Regions from separate parts of the Staphylococcus parequorum genome, predicted to be linked through region 1. Evidence: riboswitches for the same ligand, from Rfam matches in the RefSeq annotation. Region 1 holds a riboswitch; each other region holds the start of a gene.
What was found. A riboswitch is a leader RNA that binds a small molecule or an ion and turns the genes downstream of it on or off. The one in region 1 is predicted to bind S-adenosylmethionine.

Region 1 (5,386 bases):
GAACAATCCTTTCTCTCCCTCATAAGTATCAAGCGCTGCACCTTTTAACATTCCATTATCCAAGGCTGCTATAAGTGCACTTGTCTTTACAATCGTGCCACGTGCACAGTTGATAAATACTGCCCCCTTCTTAAACGTATTAAATAAATCTTCATCAAATAAATAATCATTTTCTTTACTAGCTGGAATATGTACAGTGACAATGTCTGCATCTTTTACAGCTTCAGTCACACTATCTTTATAAGTTAAATATGTTTCGCATTGCTCATTCGGTTCAATATCATATGCCACAACTTCAGCGTCAAACCCTTGAGCAAAAATTTTACCTACAATAGAACCAATACGTCCTGTGCCGATTACGGCGACTTTTAAATCTCTGATAGAACGTGATAATATCGCAGGTTGCCATCTAAAATCATAAGATGCTGTTTTTTGTTGAATATCATTATAATTACGAATTAAGTTAAGTGCTTGAGACACTGTATATTCTGCAATTGAATGTGGTGAATATGAAGGTACATTTGAAATAATCAAATTATATTTTTGAGCTAACTCTAAATCATAGCTATCAAAACCTGCACTTCGTTGCGCAATTTGTTTAATACCAAAATCATGTAATTTTTCGTATACTGCTTCATCTAATGAAATTTGCTGTGATAAAGATAAACCATCAAATCCTTCTACACGATCTACTGTATCTAAAGTAAGTAAATCTTTATCTAAATCCACCTCTACTTTGTTTGTTGTTGCCCATGCTTCTATGTAAGGAATATCTTCTTCACGCACGCCAAAAAGTTTGATTCTTGTCATCTAAATTCACTCCTATTTTATTATTGATAAAGATATTTAAGCGATTGAATACGTTCTGCTGCTTCCATCAATGCTTGATCATCAAGTGCCAATGAAATACGTACATAGTTACGCCCATGTTCACCAAAAGGTATGCCAGGTGCAACAAGTATAGATTGTTCTTGTAATAAATATTCAACAAACGCTTCGCCATCGTATTCAGATGGTGTTTTCAACCATAAGAAAATACCGCCCTTCATCGGTTCAAAAGGTATATCTACTGCTTTGAGTTTTGCTTCAAATTGGTTTCTACGTCTTTTAAATGTTTCGTTTTGTTCTTCTAAAAAATCATCATAATGATTCAGCGCGTAAGTAGCTGCATCTTGTAACGCACCGAACATACCAGCGTGTGTATGCGATTGATATTTCTTCAATGATTGAATCATGTCTTTATTCCCTACTGCAAAACCCACTCTGAATCCTGACATGTTGTAACCTTTAGATAGTGAAAAAATTTCTACGCCTAAATCTTTCGCACCTTCAGATTGAAGCAAACTTGGGTTCTTACCATCAAAACCAAATGCACTATATGCAAAATCATGAACAATTTTAGTTTTTGTATTTTTAAATTTTGCGACAGCTTCATCAAATACAGCCTTTGTAGCTACTGAACCCGTTGGATTATTAGGATATGTTAAATAAACTAGACGTGTATTAGCTAACACATCTTTATCTACTTTATCCCATTCAGGTAAATAATACGGCGCTTTAAGCACCAGTCGCTCAGGCTGCGCATCAGCCAACATCACACCTGCCAAATAATCCGTATAACCAGGATCTGGTAGTAATACATTTTCTCCCGGATTAACAATACATGTTGGGAGTGCTACTAAACCATTCTTCGTTCCATATAAAATACAAACCTCTTCTTCTTTATCTAATTCTACTTGGTACTGTCTTTCATAAAAATCTACAATTGCTTGTTTCAAGCTATCTTTACCATGAAATGCTACATACTTCTGATTCTCAGGAAGACGTATCGCATCGGCGAAACAATCAATAATACCTTTTGGCGTTTCGCCATCAGGGATACCGACTGCCATATTGATTAATGGTAAAGGCCCATGTTCAACCTTTTGCCCCATCGTTTTACCAAAGTAGCTATCGGGAATTTGTGCTAATCTATCTGAAATTGACATTAAAAAGTCCTCCTATATAAAAAAACTATATACCCAATGAAGTGGCATATAGTTTTCACATGTCACCTATCTATCAAGTCATGTCACTTGTTGGAAGTAGCACAGTACTTACGACATAAGTCTGCTGCTGAAGTCTCATAGGGCCAAATCCCTCAACTTCTCTGGATAAGTTTTCGTTTATTTAATTAGCTTTAATTTTATCAGAATATTCGCTCTTGTCAATAAACTTTAAAGTATATAAAAAAAGAGCGACTCTTGTGAGTCACTCTCTTGATTTACATCACTAAATTTTATGATTTAGCGATATAAATCCTACCACCAACCGTGTGATGAACGGAATGCTAATGCTGCATCAATTGAACCGTAACGTTCTTTAGCGTAATTTAACATACCTTTAGTTTGAGTAGATACTGAACCAGTACCCCATGATTCTTTAGTTTGACCTAAACCACTGTAACCAGCTGGGTTAACAGCATTTGGGTTACCGCTTGATTCAGGTAATACGATAGTATTCCACATAGCTTCTGTACCACCAGCAGCTAAGAATTGAGCTTTAACTGATCCACCTGTTGCAGCAGCTGAAGTTTTAGCAGCTTCGTAAGTTTTAGTAGTTGTACTTGTTTGTGTAGTTTCAACTTTTGTAGTAGTTGAAGCTTTAGGAGCTGCAACTGGTTTTACGTCAACATTACTTGATTGTTGTTGCGTACTTACTTCGCTTGTTGATTTTTCGTTCGAGTTAGTAGTTGCTTGCGCGCTAACGTCTTGAGTTGTATTTGTAGAAACGTTAGAAGATGCAGTTTGAGCACCTGCTACATCATATTCCCATGACCATGATTGACCATCTGAAGTGAATGTATATTCATAACCACCTAATACGAAATCATAGTTGTATGCACCTGCGTGTAATGGCTTTTCATTTAATTCTGCAGCACCACTTTGTGCTAATTCAGCTAAATGCGCTTTGTCGATGTTTTCTTCTGAAGCGTGAGCTTGATTGTTGTCTGCTGTTGCTGCGTATCCTGTTACACCTAATGCTACTGCTAATGATGATGCTAAAATTGTCTTCTTCATAATTAAAAAATCCTCCATTTAAATCTTTTTAAGTAAAATTATATTTTCGTTAATTAAATTATCCTATGTGCTTCAAGCAATTAATTTTTATGTATTATTTTTTCGCCACAAATAATATACCATAAATTTCGGTCAATTATATTACACTAAGATAACAAAACGTTACAGATAAAGCTTCTCTTTGTAACATTGAAATATAATCGTTTTGTTTTGTTACGCTCTAAACAAATAAAATATACTTTTCATATACCTCTAAATGTTATTATATTGCGCTTTATATCAATTTTCTTACGAATTTTTCATATAGTCTGAAATATTACAAATCCATCTACTGTTATCAAACTGTAAAATTAAAATTCGACATAAAATTTATAATTTGGGGCGAAACTTGCAATTAATTTTGTCGAAATATAAAAAAAGACCACTGTTATGTGGCCTTTTAGATTATCTAAATACATTTTTAAAAAATTAATTTGTATGTTAGTTTATTACAAATCATTACTCGCTTCATATTCAAAATATATAACCTCTTATGCTAAGAATTTATAAATATTACTATCATATAGTTTTAATACCTTCATATAGAAAAGATTAATTAAATACCCCATAATAAATGGAACTACAAAGAATGTGATAAATACAAGTAATAAATTCATTAATATCGAGTCTTCCATAAATTTAAAGGCACTAATGGGTCCTACAAGTCCGATAATACCAAATCCGGCAGATTCTTTTGTACCTTCTATACCAATAAGTCCACCTACAAATCCTGTGATAAGTGCATTTGTAAAAATCGGTAATAAAATAATAGGATGTCTTACCATATTCGGTATCATCATTTTAACGCCGCCTAGAAAAATTGTGATCGGCACGCCTGGTCTATTCATTTTCATTGTTCCTGCAACAAGTGCACCTTCACACGCTACGATACCAAGCGAAGCAGAACCAGCTGCTAAACCACTTATACCTATTGCTAGGGCTGTAGCAACGGTGGATATCGGTGAAATAATTATGAAACTGAATGCAAGTGCAATAAGCATAGACATTAATATAGGTTGTAATTCTGTAAATGAATTTACCAGATTACCTATACCTGTAGTAATCATTTGTACGTATGGCAGTATGAGTACGCCTATAAATGCAGCCAAGCCTCCAACAATTGTTGGTAAAATAATTAGCGTTAAACTACCAAAACGTTCTCCTACTATTAATATAAAAAACACTGCAATTGCCGCAGTAATCATTGTATTGATTAAATCCCCAACGCCTACAAGCGTCCATACACCATCATTGAATTGTGCAACGCCACTACCAACAAATGCCGAACTTGCAACTACTGCTGTAGCTAACGGCGTTAGATTGAAGCGCATTGCAATCAATGCTCCTACAAGAAGTGGTACTGTAAATTGTATACTTTCTACTACTTGTAACATGGTTTCGAATATTGGATGCGTTGGTGAAAGAAATTTAAACAGTTCACCTAAAATTGCATTTGGAATCAGACCTGCAACAATCGCTATTGCTACACCTGATAATACATTATTTATAAATTGTTTCGGACTGATTTTCATCATAGCAGTTCCTCCTAAGTTGTAATAATTACTAATATATCATATTATCTTAATTTTCAGAATATTACTTTTGTATTTAATTTTTTAAAATAAGCTGGTAAAACAGCAAATAAAAAGCCAACAGATAACGATTAAGTAATCTGTTGGCTTTTCATTATATATTTAATTGGTATCTTATGATTTTTAGTTTCTTCCATAATAGCTTTTATTTTTCCATTAATTCAGAAGTTATGACAAGACCTTGTGTTTCAGTTTCAAAAAATTCCAGCTTTTGCAATTTATTATTTTTTGGTAATAAACTATCGAATTGTTCCCAAATCCAAAAAGCGATATTTTCAGCAGTAGTATTCATATCCGGCAACGTTTGATTCACTAATTTTCCATCTAGATAAGGCGCAATTTCTTTTTTATATAACTTATCAACTTCATTAAAATCCATTGCTAGACCGTAATCATCAATTGCAGATAAAATTTCAATGTTAAATTTATATAAATGATGCTCTAAATCTTTGTGGAATTTTTCAGTGAAATAAATACGATTGTCACATGTGAATTCATAATAGTTTTTTATACATACATCGTTATCTCGATATTTGAATTGTTGAGGTGGTTGCACATTATCGAAATTTGTCATTAAACTCCCTCCTATTCTACGCTTTGTATCTATATACCCTTTCTCATTCTTCTATAATTAAAATAACTATGTTTTTCTCTATTCACTATAGGTAATTAAGTATTATAAGAGGTTTTTATTTA
Region 2 (5,386 bases), 300 kb from region 1:
AACCTTGCCTTAGGCGTCGTTGTTGTAACAATAAGTTATTACATGATTTACCGTTTTATTAATAAGAAAGGACGTGACATATAATGCCACAATATGAAGATTATGTGAATTGGAGAAGAACATTACATCAATACCCTGAACTTTCAGATGCTGAATATGAGACGACAAAAAGATTGAAACGAATATTAGAAGCGTATGATATTAAAATAATTGATTTACCACTAGAGACTGGTTTAGTTGCTGAAGTGGGACAAGGTGAAACATTCGTGGCTGTAAGAACAGACATTGATGCTTTGCCTATCCATGAGCAAGTGGTACATGAATTCACTTCAACGAATGAAGGTGTGATGCATGCATGTGGACATGATATACACATGGCCAGTATATTAGCGGTAGCAACAAGACTTAAAGATATTGAAAGCCAATTAAAAGGACGTGTCCGTATTATTTTTCAACCTGCAGAAGAACTGGGTTATGGGGCGCTACATATCACTGAATCAGGAGCGATTGATGACGCAAAAGCTGTATTAGGCTATCACAACTATCCGTCGTTAGATGTGGGTGAATTTGCAGTGAAGTCGGGTGTAATTACATCGTCTGTAGACCGTTTTGAATTTAAAATAAAAGGTACAGGTGCGCATGCTGCTAAACCAGAACAGGGTAACGACCCTGTCATCGTTCTAGGACAATTAATTAATAGTGTTCAATCGATTGTAAGCAGAAATTTATCTGCTTTTGATAGCGCAGTCGTAACTATAGGTGAAGTATCTAGTGGCAATACATGGAATGTTATTGCTGATCAAGCGTACGTCCAAGGTACTGTGAGAAGCTTTGATGAAGATAAACGTGTTTATATTGAAGAACGACTTAGAGCAATTGGAAGTGGACTTGCAGAAGCCTTTGATGTCGAAATAGAAACACTATATCATCGTTTACCAGGTGCCGTTAAAAACGATGAAAAATTAACGAATGACGCTATCGAAGTAGCCAAACAAGTTGGATATAATGTAGAAGTTATGGATAAACCTTTAACAATTGGCGAAGACTTTTCTGGTTTTGCAAATAAATATCCAAGTGTCTTTGCATTCATTGGGTCGAATAGTGAATATGATTTACATCACCCTAAGTATGACCCAGATGAACGTATTCTAGAAAAAGTGCCTGAGTATTTTGTTACATTTGTTCAAAAATTATTGAACGAAGTATAAGTTGTTAAACACTTTGTATATGTATTAACTCCTATAAAATTTGGGTAATGTATAGATATAATAATTATTTAAGGAGTGTTGTATTATGGCAGCCCAAGATCCAAGAACAAAATTTTCAAATGAAGATTTTCCAAAACAAGAACAAACGCTTCCTGGTTTACAAAAAGAATTAGAACCTAAACCAGATTGTGGGGAAACTTCATATATTGGTTATGGTAGATTAACAGATTATAAAATGTTAGTGACGGGTGGAGATTCTGCCATTGGAAGAGCTGCTGCTATAGCGTATGCGAAAGAAGGCGCAGATGTAGCGATAAATTATCTTCCTGAAGAACAAGCAGACGCCGAAGAAGTACAAGAAGTGATTGAATTAGCAGGTAGAAAAGCTGTTTTAATACCAGGAGATCTCCGAAATGAACAATTTAACTATGATTTAGTTGAGCAAGCTTATAATGAATTAGGTGGTTTAGATAATGTAACCCTTGTAGCAGGACACCAACAATACAGAGATGATTTAAAAAGTTTCGATACAGCTTCATTTACTGAAACATTTGAAACAAACGTTTATCCTATATTTTGGACAGTTCAAAAAGCACTAGATTATTTACAACCGGGTGCTACAATTACGACAACATCATCCGTGCAAGGGTATAATCCAAGTCCTATCCTACATGATTATGCAGCATCAAAAGCAGCAATCATTTCATTAACTAAAAGTTTATCAGAAGAATTAGGTGCCAAAGGTATTCGTGTGAATTGTGTAGCACCTGGGCCATTTTGGTCACCCCTACAAATATCTGGCGGACAACCACAATCGAAGATACCTACATTTGGTCAAAAAGAAGTGTTAGGTAGAGCAGGGCAACCTGTTGAACTTTCAGGAGTATATGTACATTTAGCTGCTGAAGAGTCGAGTTATACGACTGGGCAAGTTTATGGTGTAACAGGCGGAACTCAGTTAGACTAATGATATCAAAAGTTAGTAATCTCTTATAGATTATCTAGCTTTTATTTTTTGAAGGGTATGGTAATAAAATATGAAACAATTTAAAGCAGATACACTCTCTAAAAAACAAAATTATAAATTATTGAGTGGGAGTATAATTCCAAGACCGATTGCATTTGTTACTTCTCAAGATAAATCAGGTCATTTAAATGCAGCGCCATTCAGTTTCTTTAATATAGTGAATAGCGCACCGCCAATGATTATGATTTCTACGGTCCGTTCAGAAGGTGAACGAAAAGATACCTCAGTAAATATCGAAGAAACCGAAGAATTTGTCGTTCATATTACTGATGAAACAATTGTTGAAGAAGTTAATAAAACGGCAGCACCAATAGAGCGTAAGCGTAATGAGCTAGAAAGAACAAATTTAACATGTATTGATTCAGAACTTGTTTCTGTCCCAGGGATACAACAAGCAAAAGTCCGCATGGAATGTAAATTAAACAGAATTATTCCATTGGGCGATCCACAAGAAGGTTCTGATTTAATTATTGGTGAAGTCGTTATGTTCCATATCGATGATGATGTATACTTTGAAGATAGTAAAATTGATGCTCAGGCATTAGCAGCTGTCTCGCGCTTAGCCGGCAATGACTATGCGTCGTTAGGAGAAACATTTACGATTGTGCGACCTACTGAATAAGGTGTCGCACTTTTTGTATATAGCGTATGATTGCAAAGTAATGTTGACAAACGTGCTTTAACGTATTAAGCTAAATCAGTATTTGACGAATTACAGTTGAAAATGTACTGTAATAGAACAATTTAATAACTTATCTAGAGAAGTGGAGGGACTGGCCCGTCGATACTTCGGCAACATGATGATGCGTGTGCCAATTCCAGTAGCATAAATGTATGCTAGAAGATAAGAATGAAAACACAACGTTTACTCTTTTCTTCAATAGAAAAGAGTTTTTTTATTTTCAAAAAGGAAAAACAAAGAAATAGCGATGAGTAAATTTCACGCTTTTACCCTTATAGAAAGTTGGTTTTGTATGGAGAAGATAAAGAAAGGTAACGCTTGGGCATTGATTCCATTGCTCGTATTTGTAGGCTTATTTTTAGGTGTAGGTATTGGTACGGGTGATTTTTCAACAATGCCTTTAAATGTAGCAATTTTAGTAGCATCTATTGTAGCTTTGATTTTAAATAGAAAAGAAACGTTTCATAAAAAAGTGGAAGTCTTCACAAAAGGCGCGGGTCATTCAAATATTATTTTAATGATGCTCATCTTTATACTGGCTGGAGCCTTCTCTCAAACTACTGAAGACATGGGTGGCGTGCAATCTACAGTTAATTTAGGATTGTCACTTATTCCAGAAAATTTAATTATCGTAGGCTTATTTATTATTTGTATGTTTGTTTCGCTTTCAATGGGTACCTCTGTAGGTACAGTAGCAGCAATAGCGCCTGTTGGATTTGGATTGAGTCAAGCAACTGATGTCTCAGCAGCTATTACGATGGCTACGGTTGTAGGTGGTGCAATGTTTGGTGATAATTTATCAATGATTTCAGATACAACAATCGCAGCTGTACGTACTCAAAAAACAAAAATGAGTGATAAATTTAAAGTGAATATTAAAATTGTGTTGCCAGGTGCTATATTTACGATTATAGCTTTGTGGTTTTTAACAAATGGAGCACAAATTGATGCAACTAAAAGTTATGACTATAACATTATCAAAGTCTTACCTTATTTAATGGTACTGATATTAGCATTAATTGGTATTAATGTGATTATTGTACTTATAGGTGGTATCGCATTATCAGCAGTAATTGGCCTTATAGATGGATCATTTGGTTGGACGGGATTATTAGGATCTATTTCAAAAGGTATTATTGGTATGGAAGATATAGCGATGATTGCCTTACTTATCGGAGGTCTTGTAGCACTTATTCAACATAACGGCGGTATTACATGGTTACTTCACTTTGTTCGTAATAGAGTGAAATCAAAACGTGGCGCAGAATTAGGTATAGCTGGGTTAGTCAGTGCAGCGGATATTTCAACAGCGAATAATACGATATCGATATTGATGGCTGGTCCACTAGCAAAAGAAATTTCGGAAGAATACGATGTAGACCCAAGAAAATCTGCAAGTATTTTGGATATGTTTGCGAGTTGTTTCCAAGGACTCTTACCTTATAGTCCACAGTTAATTGCAGCAGCAGGTGTGGCATCTATATCTCCATTTGAGTTATTACCTTACTCTATTTATCCTATGATTTTAGGAGTTTGTGGTTTGATTGCAATCTTCTTTAACTTACCAAGATTAAATAAAAAATAAGGGGTTAAAAGGGAAGGAGAATCAGTGCATTGTTTGTATCTGATGAACCTCCCTTTTTATTATGTTGGAATATAATGTAATTTTATAAAAAGTTCTTAAATACATGTTTTTACGGAAGTGACGTTTAAAATTTTGACGTTTACTGACTATTGACGATAAAATATAGAAGTTGATCGTTTTAAAGTAAAGACTAGAACATTTTATGATTCATATGATTATTGTTTAGAAGTCTTGTAGAATAGGTTAGAATAGAATTAAGAGTGAAAGTAGGTGAACAATCGTGGGTAAATATAATGTTGAAAATGAATACGTTGAGATTCGACTTGAACGACTATTTAAAGTTGAACCAGAATTATTATATCAAGCATGGACAGATCAACGTTTTCTTAAACAATGGTTTATGACAACAGATAGAACAAATAAATCAATTCATATTAACGCTGAACAAAATGGAAGTTATGAAATAGTTGACGTTCGTAAAGGGAAAGAAAATGTAGTAAAAGGTTCTTTTATTACGTTAACACCGTATGAATATATCGTCATGACAATTGGTATGCCAGAGTTAAGTGATTCTGAAGATACAATTGAAATTGAAATATTCGAAAGAGAAGCGGGCATCACACAAATGATTTTTAATTATAAAGCTTTTGTGCCAAAAGAACGTAGATATACAACACTGGAATATAAGCAGAAGAAAAAAGAATATCATGATTCTACTGCGCATGGTTTTGAAATATTATTTGATAAATTACAAGTGGTATTGGAAGAATTTGAATCAGACCTTTAACATGTAATGAGATGTTGTGAATATAAACTGTTAGCAAAGTTGTCGCTTTGTTGGCAGTTTTTTTGTGCGCTTTCGCCCAAGTATAACTTCTACTGTA
Region 3 (5,386 bases), 470 kb from region 1:
AGGGCTGTACACAATTCCAACAGCTGAAGTACCGTTAACGAATTATTACCGTAATGAAATTATAGGTCCTGATGTCTTACCAGCTAAATTCACAGCACAATCAGCATGTTATCGTAGTGAAGCGGGTTCAGCCGGACGTGATACAAGAGGTCTGATTCGATTACATCAATTCGATAAAGTTGAAATGGTTCGTTTTGAAAAACCAGAAGATTCTTGGGATGCGCTTGAAGAAATGACAAATCATGCAGAAGCGATTTTAGAAGAACTTGTGCTACCTTATCGTCGTGTGAATCTGTGTACAGGTGACATTGGATTTGGAGCTAGTAAAACATATGACTTAGAAGTTTGGTTACCAAGCTATAATGATTATAAGGAAATTAGTTCATGTTCAAATATAACTGACTTCCAAGCGCGTCGTGCGAATATCCGTTTCAAACGTGATAAAAATGCTAAACCAGAATTAGTGCATACACTAAATGGTAGTGGGTTAGCAGTGGGACGTACATTTGCAGCAATCGTTGAAAACTATCAAAACGCAGATGGTTCTATTACAATACCTGATGCTTTAGTTCCATTTATGGGCGGTAAAACAGAGATCCGTCCTGTAAAATAAAATTAAATAAGTATGGCTAAAAGAGCGTAGCAAAGACCTTTGTTGCGCTCTTTATTTATATCGAGGTGGGGTAGGGGAGGGGTAAAATTAAGTGGATTTATAAAATTATGTAAGTAACATCAATGGTTTTTCATGTGAAAAATAACAGGTAAGTCTAAAATATTTCATAAGATTCAGAAAAGTTTAAAACGTTGATAAATAAGATTTTTAAAACAGAGGGTTGTCTTCCGTCACACAAACGGAATGCTAAAGTGATTGAATATAACGCCTAATTTATATTAAACTTAAGCTATTGTTTTTTAAAATTAAAAATGAAAGGAGTGAGGTAATGGAAGCGCATGTAACTTTTAAGCAAGGTGTGAAAGAATGTGTTCCTACATTATTAGGATACGCTGGGGTAGGGCTGTCTTTTGGAATTGTTGCTGTAGCCTCAGGATTTAGTTTGCTTGAAATTATCTTACTCTGCTTACTTGTATATGCTGGTGCTGCACAATTCATCATTTGTGCATTAGTCATCGCAGGTACACCGATTTCTGCGATTGTGTTAACAGCATTTATCGTAAATTCCAGAATGTTTCTACTAAGTATGACGCTTGCACCGAGTTACCAATCATACGGCTTATTAAATCGAATAGGACTTTCAACGCTTATTACAGATGAAACGTTTGGTGTAGCAATTACGCCACATCTTAAAGGAGAAAAAATTAACGATCGTTGGTTATATGGTTTAAATATCACAGCTTATTTGTTTTGGACATTTGCATGTGTTATTGGTGCTATATTTGGAAAATACATAAACAACCCAGAGACGTTAGGTTTAGATTTCGCTATTGCTGCGATGTTTATCTTTTTAGCTGTGTCACAGTTTGAATCAGTTCAACGCTCTCGCATCAAGACGTATTTTGTATTGATCATTACTGTAATTGTGATGATGCTTCTTCTAAGTCTCTTTATGCCGTCTTACGTGGCAATTATTCTTGCTTCTACGGTAGCAGCTGGACTCGGGGTGGTGATGGAACGATGACAACAACGACGCATATGCTTATTATTATTTTGCTTTGTGGTATTGTGACATGGTTTACACGGATTATACCGTTTTTACTTATATCTAAAATTAAACTATCTGAAAGAGTTGTAAAATGGTTGTCGTTTATACCAATCACGTTATTTACTGCTTTAGTTATTGATGGTTTGATTGAACAACAAGATGGCATGATGGGTTATAGCATTAATGTGCCGTTTCTAATTACGATGGTCCCGACAATAGTGATTGCAGTTATCACACGTAGTTTAACAATTACAATCATAGGTGGCATTATTATTATGGCTGCATTAAGATGGGTATTTTAATTATTTCATTGATGTAAATCATTTTATCCGTTAGAATGACAATAATTAGAAAATTCCGACATTTTTTAAAAATGAATGGATTGTTGGAACATCAATAGTAGTAATGTAGTGCAATACAATTAAAATAAATCTTATTTCGAGAAGCTAAGGGATTTGGCCCAATGATGCTTCAGCAACCGGCTAAATAAAGTACGGTGCTAAAACCAACGATATAGTCGAATGATAAGTAATTTTCAACTTCTTACTTATTGAATAGTGAGGAGTTTTTTTACTAAGTAGGAGGTAAGTCATGACGAATTATACGGTTGATACATTAGAATTAGGACCATTTACAACAGAGTCAGGAGAAACGATCTCAAACTTAAAATTACGTTACGAACATGTTGGATTGAAAGGTCAACCTCTTGTGGTCGTGTGTCATGCTTTGACAGGAAATCACTTAACATATGGCACAAATGAACAACCTGGATGGTGGAGAGGTATTATTGATGGTGGTTATATGCCGATTAATGATTATCAGTTTTTAACTTTCAATGTAATTGGTAGTCCATTTGGCTCTAGTTCTGCGCTTACGGATGAAGACTTCCCAGAACAACTGACTTTGCGTGATATTGTGCGTGCAATTGAATTAGGTATTGAGCATTTAGGCTTTGAACGTATTAATATACTTATAGGTGGCTCTTTAGGTGGCATGCAAGCAGTAGAGTTATTATATAACCGTAAATTTGAGGTTGATAAAGCAGTTATACTTGCTGCTACACAGAGAACATCTTCATATAGTCGTGCATTTAATGAAATTGCGAGACAAGCGATTCATTTAGACCATGAACAAGGTATGAGTATCGCAAGACAACTCGGCTTCTTAACATACCGTTCGTCTAAAAGTTATGAACAACGCTTCTCGCCAGATCAAGTGGTTGCATATCAAAGGCACCAAGGCGATAAGTTTATGAAACACTTTAGTTATGCATGTTATTTAACACTGCTTGACGTCTTAGACAGCCACGATGTGGATAGAGGGCGTGATGACGTGGACGAAGTGTTCAGCAGACTGGATACTAAGATTATGACAATGGGCTTTGCGGATGACTTACTTTATCCTGATGATCTTGTTTATGCAGTTGGCCAACGATTCAAATACCATAAACATTTCTTTGTACCTGACAATGTAGGGCATGATGGGTTTTTAGTTAATTTTAATGATTGGGCACCTAATTTATACCATTTCTTAAAGGTTTATAAAATCAAGCGTAAATGAGCGTGACTGTACTATAGAATGTTAAATTTAGGACGACACAGCAGAATCAGAATAACCAATAGGACCTACAAAGTAGACTGACTGCTTTGTAGGTCCTATTTTTTCTGGGAAAACACATGGAAATAGCTGTGATCTTGTGAAGTAATAGGGGATTTAGCTGTCTCAATATCAACTGAAAGGATGAATATTAGTTTATCTTCGAATAGTTGAATGTGTAGCGTATGTTTAACTTCTATAGAAATGAGTTGGCAATAATTGTATAAAAGTTTTAAAGAGGTTAAAATAAAAGTTATAGTCAAAAATAGTATGGGAGTGGCGAATTTGTTTTCAAAAATATATCCTAAGGCAACTATACTTAGTATAATCACGCTAGTCGTAGTAGCTTTAGCTTTACATATATTACCACCGCTTGGGCTTGTATTGAGTTTGTTTGCGACAATTCCAGGCATTATTTTATGGCATAAGTCTGTAGAATCATTTGGTTTAACAGCAGTCGTAACAGTTGTTTTAACAACTTTATTAGGTAATATATTCGTATTAAGTATCATGGTCCTCGTACTCTTAGTGAGTTTCGTTGTTGGCCAATTATTAAAAGAACGTACATCTAAAGAGCGTATACTTTATATTACAACTACATACGTGAGTATGATCTCGTTAATTGCATTTATGGCATTACAAACATTTGATAAAATACCAACATCAACAACATTAATGAAACCTGTGAAAGATCAAATACATTATTATATTTCTAATGCAGGTGTTGGTGCAGATTATAAACAAATGTTTGAAGAAACATTCCGTCAATTATCAGTTCAATTACCAAGTTATGTAATCATTGCAGTATTTATACTTATATTAATCAATTTACTAGTTACTTTTCCAATTTTACGTAAATTCAAAATTGCTACACCAATATTCAAACCATTATATGCGTGGCAAATGAAGCGTTCATTGCTATGGATGTATATGATTGTCCTACTTTGTGTTATGTTTACTGCCGAACCGAGTGCGTTCCAAAGTATCGTATTAAACTTCGAAATTGTGTTATCATTATGTATGTATATTCAGGGGTTAAGTGTGATTCACTTTTTCGGAAAGGCAAAATCAATGCCGCTCACACTTACTGTGATTTTAATGGCAATAGGGACAATTCTAATGCCACTTACACATATTGTAAGCCTCCTGGGTGTTATAGATTTATGTATTAACTTAAAACGTATCATTAAAAAATGATTTGAGGTGGAAAAATGAATCGTCAATCCACTAAAAAAGCCTTGCTCTTGCCATTTATCATAATGGCGCTCACAGCAATTGCGCTTGTTGTAATATGGTTCGTTTTCAACCAAATTATGGCAGGCATCGCTGCGATTGTCTTAGTGGTTATAATTATAGGGACAGTATTTTTGGTAAGACAAGCTTTACAAAAACTAGATAGCTATGTAGATGATCTGAGTGGTCATATTTCTGAAGGTAGCAACATCGCAATTAAGAATTTACCTATTGGGATGATTATCTTAGACGAAAATGAAAACATAGAGTGGATGAACCATTTTATGTCGGAACGATTAGATCGTAATGTCATTTCCGACCCAGTAAACGAAGTATATCCTAATATCTTAAAGCAATTAGAAAAAACACAAGAAATTGAAATTAAAGAAAATGAATACCATTATCGTGTTCGCTATTCTGAAAAAGAACATGTTTTATACTTCTTTGATATTACAGAAGAAATTCAGACGCAAGAATTATATGAAGAATCTAAACCGATTATCATGACACTATTCTTAGATAACTACGATGAAATCACTCAAAATATGAACGATACACAAAAATCAGAAATCAACTCTATGGTTACACGTGTAATCAGTAGATGGGCAACAGAATATAACATTTATTTCAAACGTTATAGTTCTGATCAATTTGTGGCGTACTTGAATCAACGTATTTTAAGTCAGCTCCGTGAAAAGAGTGTTGGTTACCGTGCCCAACTTACATTAAGTGTTGGTGTCGGTGAAGGTTCTGAAAATCTCGTCGACCTGGGTGAACTTTCTCAGTCAGGCTTAGATTTAGCGCTCGGTCGTGGTGGCGACCAAGTAGCGATTAAGAGCATGAATGGTAATGTACGCTTCTATGGCGGTAAGACTGACCCAATGGAGAAACGCACA
Region 4 (5,386 bases), 690 kb from region 1:
GAAAAGATGCATTTTACGGTGAGGATTTAAACGACGTTACTGTTGCTATTAGAATGTTAAACCAAATGTATCCAGAGGCACATATTCACATGATTGGATTTTCTAGAGGTGGTCTACAAGGATTATTAACATTTCAAGATTTACCAATATCTAGTTATATAATTTGGGGTGGCGTCTCTGATATATATTTAATGTATGAAGAGCGTGTAGACTTAAGAGGAATGCTTAAACGTATGATTGGTCATCCTAAAAAGAATGCTGAAGCGTATAGGCAACGAGATGCAGTTTCTCAAATTACTGAGGATAGCCCACCAATTTTAATAGTTCACGGTGGAAAAGATCATCAAGTTGGTATTCATCAAGCGTATTATTTAGCGGAACAATTAAATCGTATAGGTATGACTTATCGTACATTTTATCAAATGGAAGAAGGACATATTCCTAGACCTTTTGCATTAAAATCTACATTGTCGACCATCAAACAATGGATGACAGATGTTGAAGTCCAGCATATTAAACAAAATTATAATGAAAAATAAAAGACATGAACTACAATGCTTTCGTAGTTCATGCCTTTTTATTTATTTAACTTATTTGAAACCGCCATTGTTAGCTAAATCTTCTACTTCTGTACCAAATTTTTCGAAATTATGTTTAAAACGGTTAATTAAATCTTGGGCTTGCTCTCTATATGCTTCTGGCTTACTCCAAGCATTAATAGGGTTTAATAATGTCTGTGGTACACCTTCAATTTCTACTGGGATATCTAATCCGAACATATCATCTTTCATATATTCAATTTCACTTAATTGCCCAGTAATAGCTTGGTTTACCATTTGTCTTGTATAGTTAAGGCTAATGCGACGTCCGAGCCCATATTGGCCACCAGTCCAACCTGTATTAACTAGATAAACATCTACACCATGTTTATCAATTAAATTTCCTAATAAATCTGCATATACTTTTGCGTTGAGAGGTAAGAATGGTGAACCGAAACAAGTTGAAAATGATGGTTCTGGCTCTGTGACACCACGTTCTGTACCAGCTAATTTAGCTGTGAAACCACTAAGGAAATGGTACATCGCTTGATCTTTAGATAGTTTAGAAATAGGTGGTAATACACCAAAAGCATCAGCAGTTAAGAAAATAATTGTATTCGGATGTGCTGCTTTAGATGGTGTCACGATATTATCGATATGATCAATTGGGTAGGCAGCTCTAGTGTTTTCAGTGTAGTAGTTATCATCGAAGTCTACATCACCATCTTCATCGACAACTACGTTTTCTAAAATAGTACCATATTTAATTGCGTCGTAAATTTGCGGTTCTTTTTTATATGAAAGGTTAATTGCTTTAGCATAGCAGCCACCTTCAATATTGAAAATGCCGTTTTCATTCCAACCATGCTCATCATCACCAATCAGTTTGCGTGTTGGGTCAGCAGAAAGTGTTGTTTTACCTGTACCGGATAAACCGAAGAACAATGCTACATCACCTTTATCGCCAACGTTAGCCGAACAGTGCATGCTCATGATTTTATCTTTAGGGAGTAAGTAGTTCATTACTGAGAAAATTCCTTTTTTCATTTCTCCAGCATATTCAGTGCCACCAATCAATATCACTTTATGTTTGAAAGAGGTAATTATAAATGTTTCGGAGTTTGTGCCATCAACTTCAGGAACTGCTTTAAAAGAAGGTGCTGAAACAATAGTGAAATCTGATTTGATTTCGCTAGCTTCTTCTTTAGTACTTGGGCGAATGAACATATTTTGTGCGAATAAATTATGCCAAGCTAACTCATTAATGACAGTGAGTTTTAATTGTGAATCTTCATCACTACCTGCATAACCATTAAATACATAAAGTTCATCTTTTTTGTTTAAATGGGCTAAAACTTTATCATACAAATTTAAGAACGTTTCTTCTTCGATAGGTTGATTTATGTTTCCCCAATCGATGTCATCTCTATAAGATGGTTCATTTACAATAAACTTATCTTTTGGAGAACGACCTGTGTATTTACCTGTTTTAGCGTTAATTGCTCCAAGTTCAGTCAATGCACCTTCATCATTATTTAAAATTTTGTTATACAACTGTGTTGTAGATAGTTGAAATAATGATGATGGTTTCTCTAATATACTTTCAATCTTGCTTGTGTATGTGTATGTATCTACCGCCATACTAATCCCTCCAACGCTATTTAGTTAATGTAAGCCTTTACAATTAAAGAGTATAACACATATGAATTAATAGTCCACATCATATTAAAAGGAATTTTAGAAATTTTAAATAAATATTAATAATTGTTAAATTGACAATATATCATAGATTAGGTACTATAGGACTTAACGGATTCTCTTATCCTGAGTGGCGGAGGGACATGGACCCAATGAAGCCCAGCAACCTCTTCTTAATACGAAGAAAGGTGCCAAACCGTTTGCAGACATATATCGTCTGAACGATAAGAGCGAATGGACGTATAAGGGCCTTCTCTCTATTTAATATAGTGATGAAGGCCTTTTTTAATGAGCTCAACAGAGAGAGAATTTTCGTAATTTAAAACTAAAGGAGCAAATTATGACATACAATAGAAGATTATTCACTTCAGAATCTGTAACAGAAGGGCACCCGGACAAAATAGCGGATCAAGTATCTGATGCAATATTAGATGAGATTTTAAAAGACGATCCTAATGCAAGGGTCGCTTGTGAAACTACGGTAACTACTGGTATGGCGTTAATTTCAGGTGAAATATCTACAACAACTTACGTTGATATTCCAAAAGTAGTAAGAGAAACAATTAAAGAGATTGGTTACACACGTGCAAAATATGGGTATGACAGTCAAACCATGGCCGTATTAACTGCAATTGATGAGCAATCTCCTGACATCGCGCAAGGTGTTGACACAGCATTAGAGTATCGTGAAGATGCATCAGAAGAAGAAATTGAAGCAACTGGTGCTGGTGATCAAGGCTTAATGTTTGGTTATGCTACAAATGAAACGGATACGTATATGCCTTTACCAATCTTCTTATCACATCAACTTGCTAAGAAATTATCTGATGTACGAAAAGATGAAATATTAAAATATTTACGCCCAGATGGGAAAGTACAAGTAACGGTTGAATATGATGAACAGGATAAGCCGCAACGTATAGACACTATCGTTGTTTCTACGCAACATGCAGAAGATACTGAATTGCAACAAATACAAGATGACATTAAAGCGCACGTTATTTATCCAACAGTGCCTGAACATCTATTAGATGAAGATACTAAGTTTTATATTAATCCTACTGGTCGTTTTGTGATTGGTGGTCCTCAAGGAGATGCTGGACTTACTGGTCGTAAAATTATTGTAGACACATATGGTGGTTATGCACGTCATGGTGGCGGTTGTTTCAGTGGTAAGGACCCAACAAAAGTTGACCGTTCTGCTGCTTATGCTGCACGTTATGTAGCTAAAAATATTGTTGCGGCTAAATTAGCAGACAAATGTGAAGTACAATTAGCATATGCAATTGGTGTTGCTGAACCAGTTTCAATTTCTATTGATACATTTGGAACAAGTAGCGTAAGTGAAGATGAGTTAGTAGAAGCTGTACGCACGCATTTTGACTTAAGACCTGCTGGCATTATTAAAATGTTAGATTTAAAACATCCAATCTATAAACAAACAGCTGCCTATGGTCATTTTGGCCGTACAGATATCTTATTACCATGGGAAAAATTAGATAAAGTAAACCTATTAAAAGATTCTGTAGAAGCATAAAAAACTAAAATTTAATTTTCTGGACTTTTCTATCGAATGATGAGCTATTATCTATTATAATTAAGTTACTGAACACATAAAGGAGCGTTTTTGTTATGAATTCATTAGGGCCAATAGAAATTGGTTTAATCGTGGCAATCATCGTAGCAGTCATTTGTTTGATATTATTTATGCTTGCTTTAAAAAGTAAAAAGAAAGCGCAAAAAAACGCTGAAGAGCAGTATAAATCTAGAGAACAAAAATTAAGCGATGAGCATGAAGAAGAGTTGGAAAAGGAAAGAATAGAAAATAAAAAAACTGTAACGAAGCAAAAGGAAGAATATGCAGCTACAGTTAGTTCTAAAGATAGAGAAATTGATGCTTTAAAATTATTTTCTAAGAATCATAGTGAATATGTAACTGACATGAGATTGATTGGTATCCGTGAACGTCTTGTAAATGAAAAAAGAATACGTCCTGAAGATATGCACATTATGGCTAATATATTTTTACCTAGAAATGAATTTAGCGATGTTCAACGTATCAGTCATTTAGTACTGACACGTACTGGTTTATACATCATAGATTCTCAATTATTGAAAGGGCATGTTTATAATGGTGTTAGTGCAGCCCAATTCAAAGAACAACCAATGATGGAGCAGGTATTTAATACTTTAGATCTTGATAAGCATACACCACAAACACTTGTGTTAGATCAGAATGAAGATACGCAATCATTATCGTTTGTAAATTATACATCGCACTTAAATGAAATAGAAAAACTTGCCGGTGATATCCAAACAGAACTCAATTTAAAATTCACACCAACTACTATTTTATACTTCAATCCTAAAAATGAAGGTGCTGTAACAATTTCAAATTATGCACAAAGTTCAAATACTAAAGTGCTAGTGGGTGCAGAGCAACTTGATGAGTTCTTTAATAAATTTGTATTCCACGGTCGAATTCAATACAATGTTGAAGATTTACAACGTGTTATGGATGAAATAGAAACATTTAATTAATGTGAAATACTTAATTTTAACAAAGATAGGTAGCCATATAGGTTATCTATCTTTTTTTGTTGAATTTTAAAATGCCTGAACAATGTATTTTAATTATTAATTCGAGATAATTTGGTAAATTAAAGTCCTTTTAATTTATAATTTAAAGAAAATTGATTAATATAATAGTTATCTAAATAGAAAAGGGGATTTTAATTTGGAACATGTAACTTTTTATAATGGCAATGAAATGCCAATTGTTGGTTTAGGTACGTTTCGTGTCGAAAACAGTAACGAATGTAAAGCATCAGTAAAACATGCGATAGAAAATGGTTACACACATATAGATACGGCAATGGTATATGATAACGAAGAAAAAGTAGGGGAAGGTATCGCAGAAGGTTTAGTAGCTACAGGTAAGCAAAGAAGTGATTTGTTTATCACATCTAAATTATGGTTAGCAGATTATGGCCGTGAAAACGTTGCAGATGCTTATGAAACGAGTTTAAATAAACTTGGATTAGATTACCTAGATTTGTATCTCATGCATTGGCCAGGTACAGATGAAGCTTTAATGATAGATACTTGGCAAGGTATGGAAGATTTATACAAAAATGACAGAGTGAAAA

Region 2: linked by a shared signal. The riboswitch ahead of AAA453_RS04765 (Na+/H+ antiporter NhaC family protein) and the one ahead of AAA453_RS03440 (aminotransferase class I/II-fold pyridoxal phosphate-dependent enzyme) in region 1 are both predicted to bind S-adenosylmethionine.
Region 3: linked by a shared signal. The riboswitch ahead of metX (homoserine O-acetyltransferase MetX) and the one ahead of AAA453_RS03440 (aminotransferase class I/II-fold pyridoxal phosphate-dependent enzyme) in region 1 are both predicted to bind S-adenosylmethionine.
Region 4: linked by a shared signal. The riboswitch ahead of metK (methionine adenosyltransferase) and the one ahead of AAA453_RS03440 (aminotransferase class I/II-fold pyridoxal phosphate-dependent enzyme) in region 1 are both predicted to bind S-adenosylmethionine.

The regions. Positions count from the first base shown of each region.
Region 1 is NZ_CP150682.1:739,622-745,007, reverse strand. Features, by position in the region: gene AAA453_RS03445 (D-lactate dehydrogenase) at 1-810, opposite strand, end outside; gene AAA453_RS03440 (aminotransferase class I/II-fold pyridoxal phosphate-dependent enzyme) at 831-1,988, opposite strand; SAM riboswitch class I at 2,052-2,160, opposite strand; gene AAA453_RS03435 (transglycosylase) at 2,301-3,059, opposite strand; gene AAA453_RS03430 (PTS transporter subunit IIC) at 3,590-4,633, opposite strand; gene AAA453_RS03425 (6-pyruvoyl trahydropterin synthase family protein) at 4,836-5,264, opposite strand.
Region 2 is NZ_CP150682.1:1,037,771-1,043,156, forward strand. Features, by position in the region: gene AAA453_RS04745 (SulP family inorganic anion transporter) at 1-84, shown strand, start outside; gene AAA453_RS04750 (amidohydrolase) at 84-1,208, shown strand; gene AAA453_RS04755 (SDR family oxidoreductase) at 1,294-2,175, shown strand; gene AAA453_RS04760 (flavin reductase family protein) at 2,246-2,857, shown strand; SAM riboswitch class I at 2,985-3,086, shown strand; gene AAA453_RS04765 (Na+/H+ antiporter NhaC family protein) at 3,210-4,502, shown strand; gene AAA453_RS04770 (SRPBCC family protein) at 4,783-5,289, shown strand.
Region 3 is NZ_CP150682.1:268,726-274,111, forward strand. Features, by position in the region: gene serS (serine--tRNA ligase) at 1-613, shown strand, start outside; gene AAA453_RS01260 (AzlC family ABC transporter permease) at 942-1,637, shown strand; gene AAA453_RS01265 (AzlD domain-containing protein) at 1,634-1,963, shown strand; SAM riboswitch class I at 2,092-2,192, shown strand; gene metX (homoserine O-acetyltransferase MetX) at 2,253-3,221, shown strand; gene AAA453_RS01275 (DUF2232 domain-containing protein) at 3,528-4,454, shown strand; gene AAA453_RS01280 (DHH family phosphoesterase) at 4,469-5,386, shown strand, end outside.
Region 4 is NZ_CP150682.1:1,428,610-1,433,995, forward strand. Features, by position in the region: gene AAA453_RS06960 (alpha/beta hydrolase family protein) at 1-539, shown strand, start outside; gene pckA (phosphoenolpyruvate carboxykinase (ATP)) at 591-2,180, opposite strand; SAM riboswitch class I at 2,356-2,468, shown strand; gene metK (methionine adenosyltransferase) at 2,578-3,774, shown strand; gene AAA453_RS06975 (nuclease-related domain-containing protein) at 3,870-4,778, shown strand; gene AAA453_RS06980 (aldo/keto reductase) at 4,975-5,386, shown strand, end outside.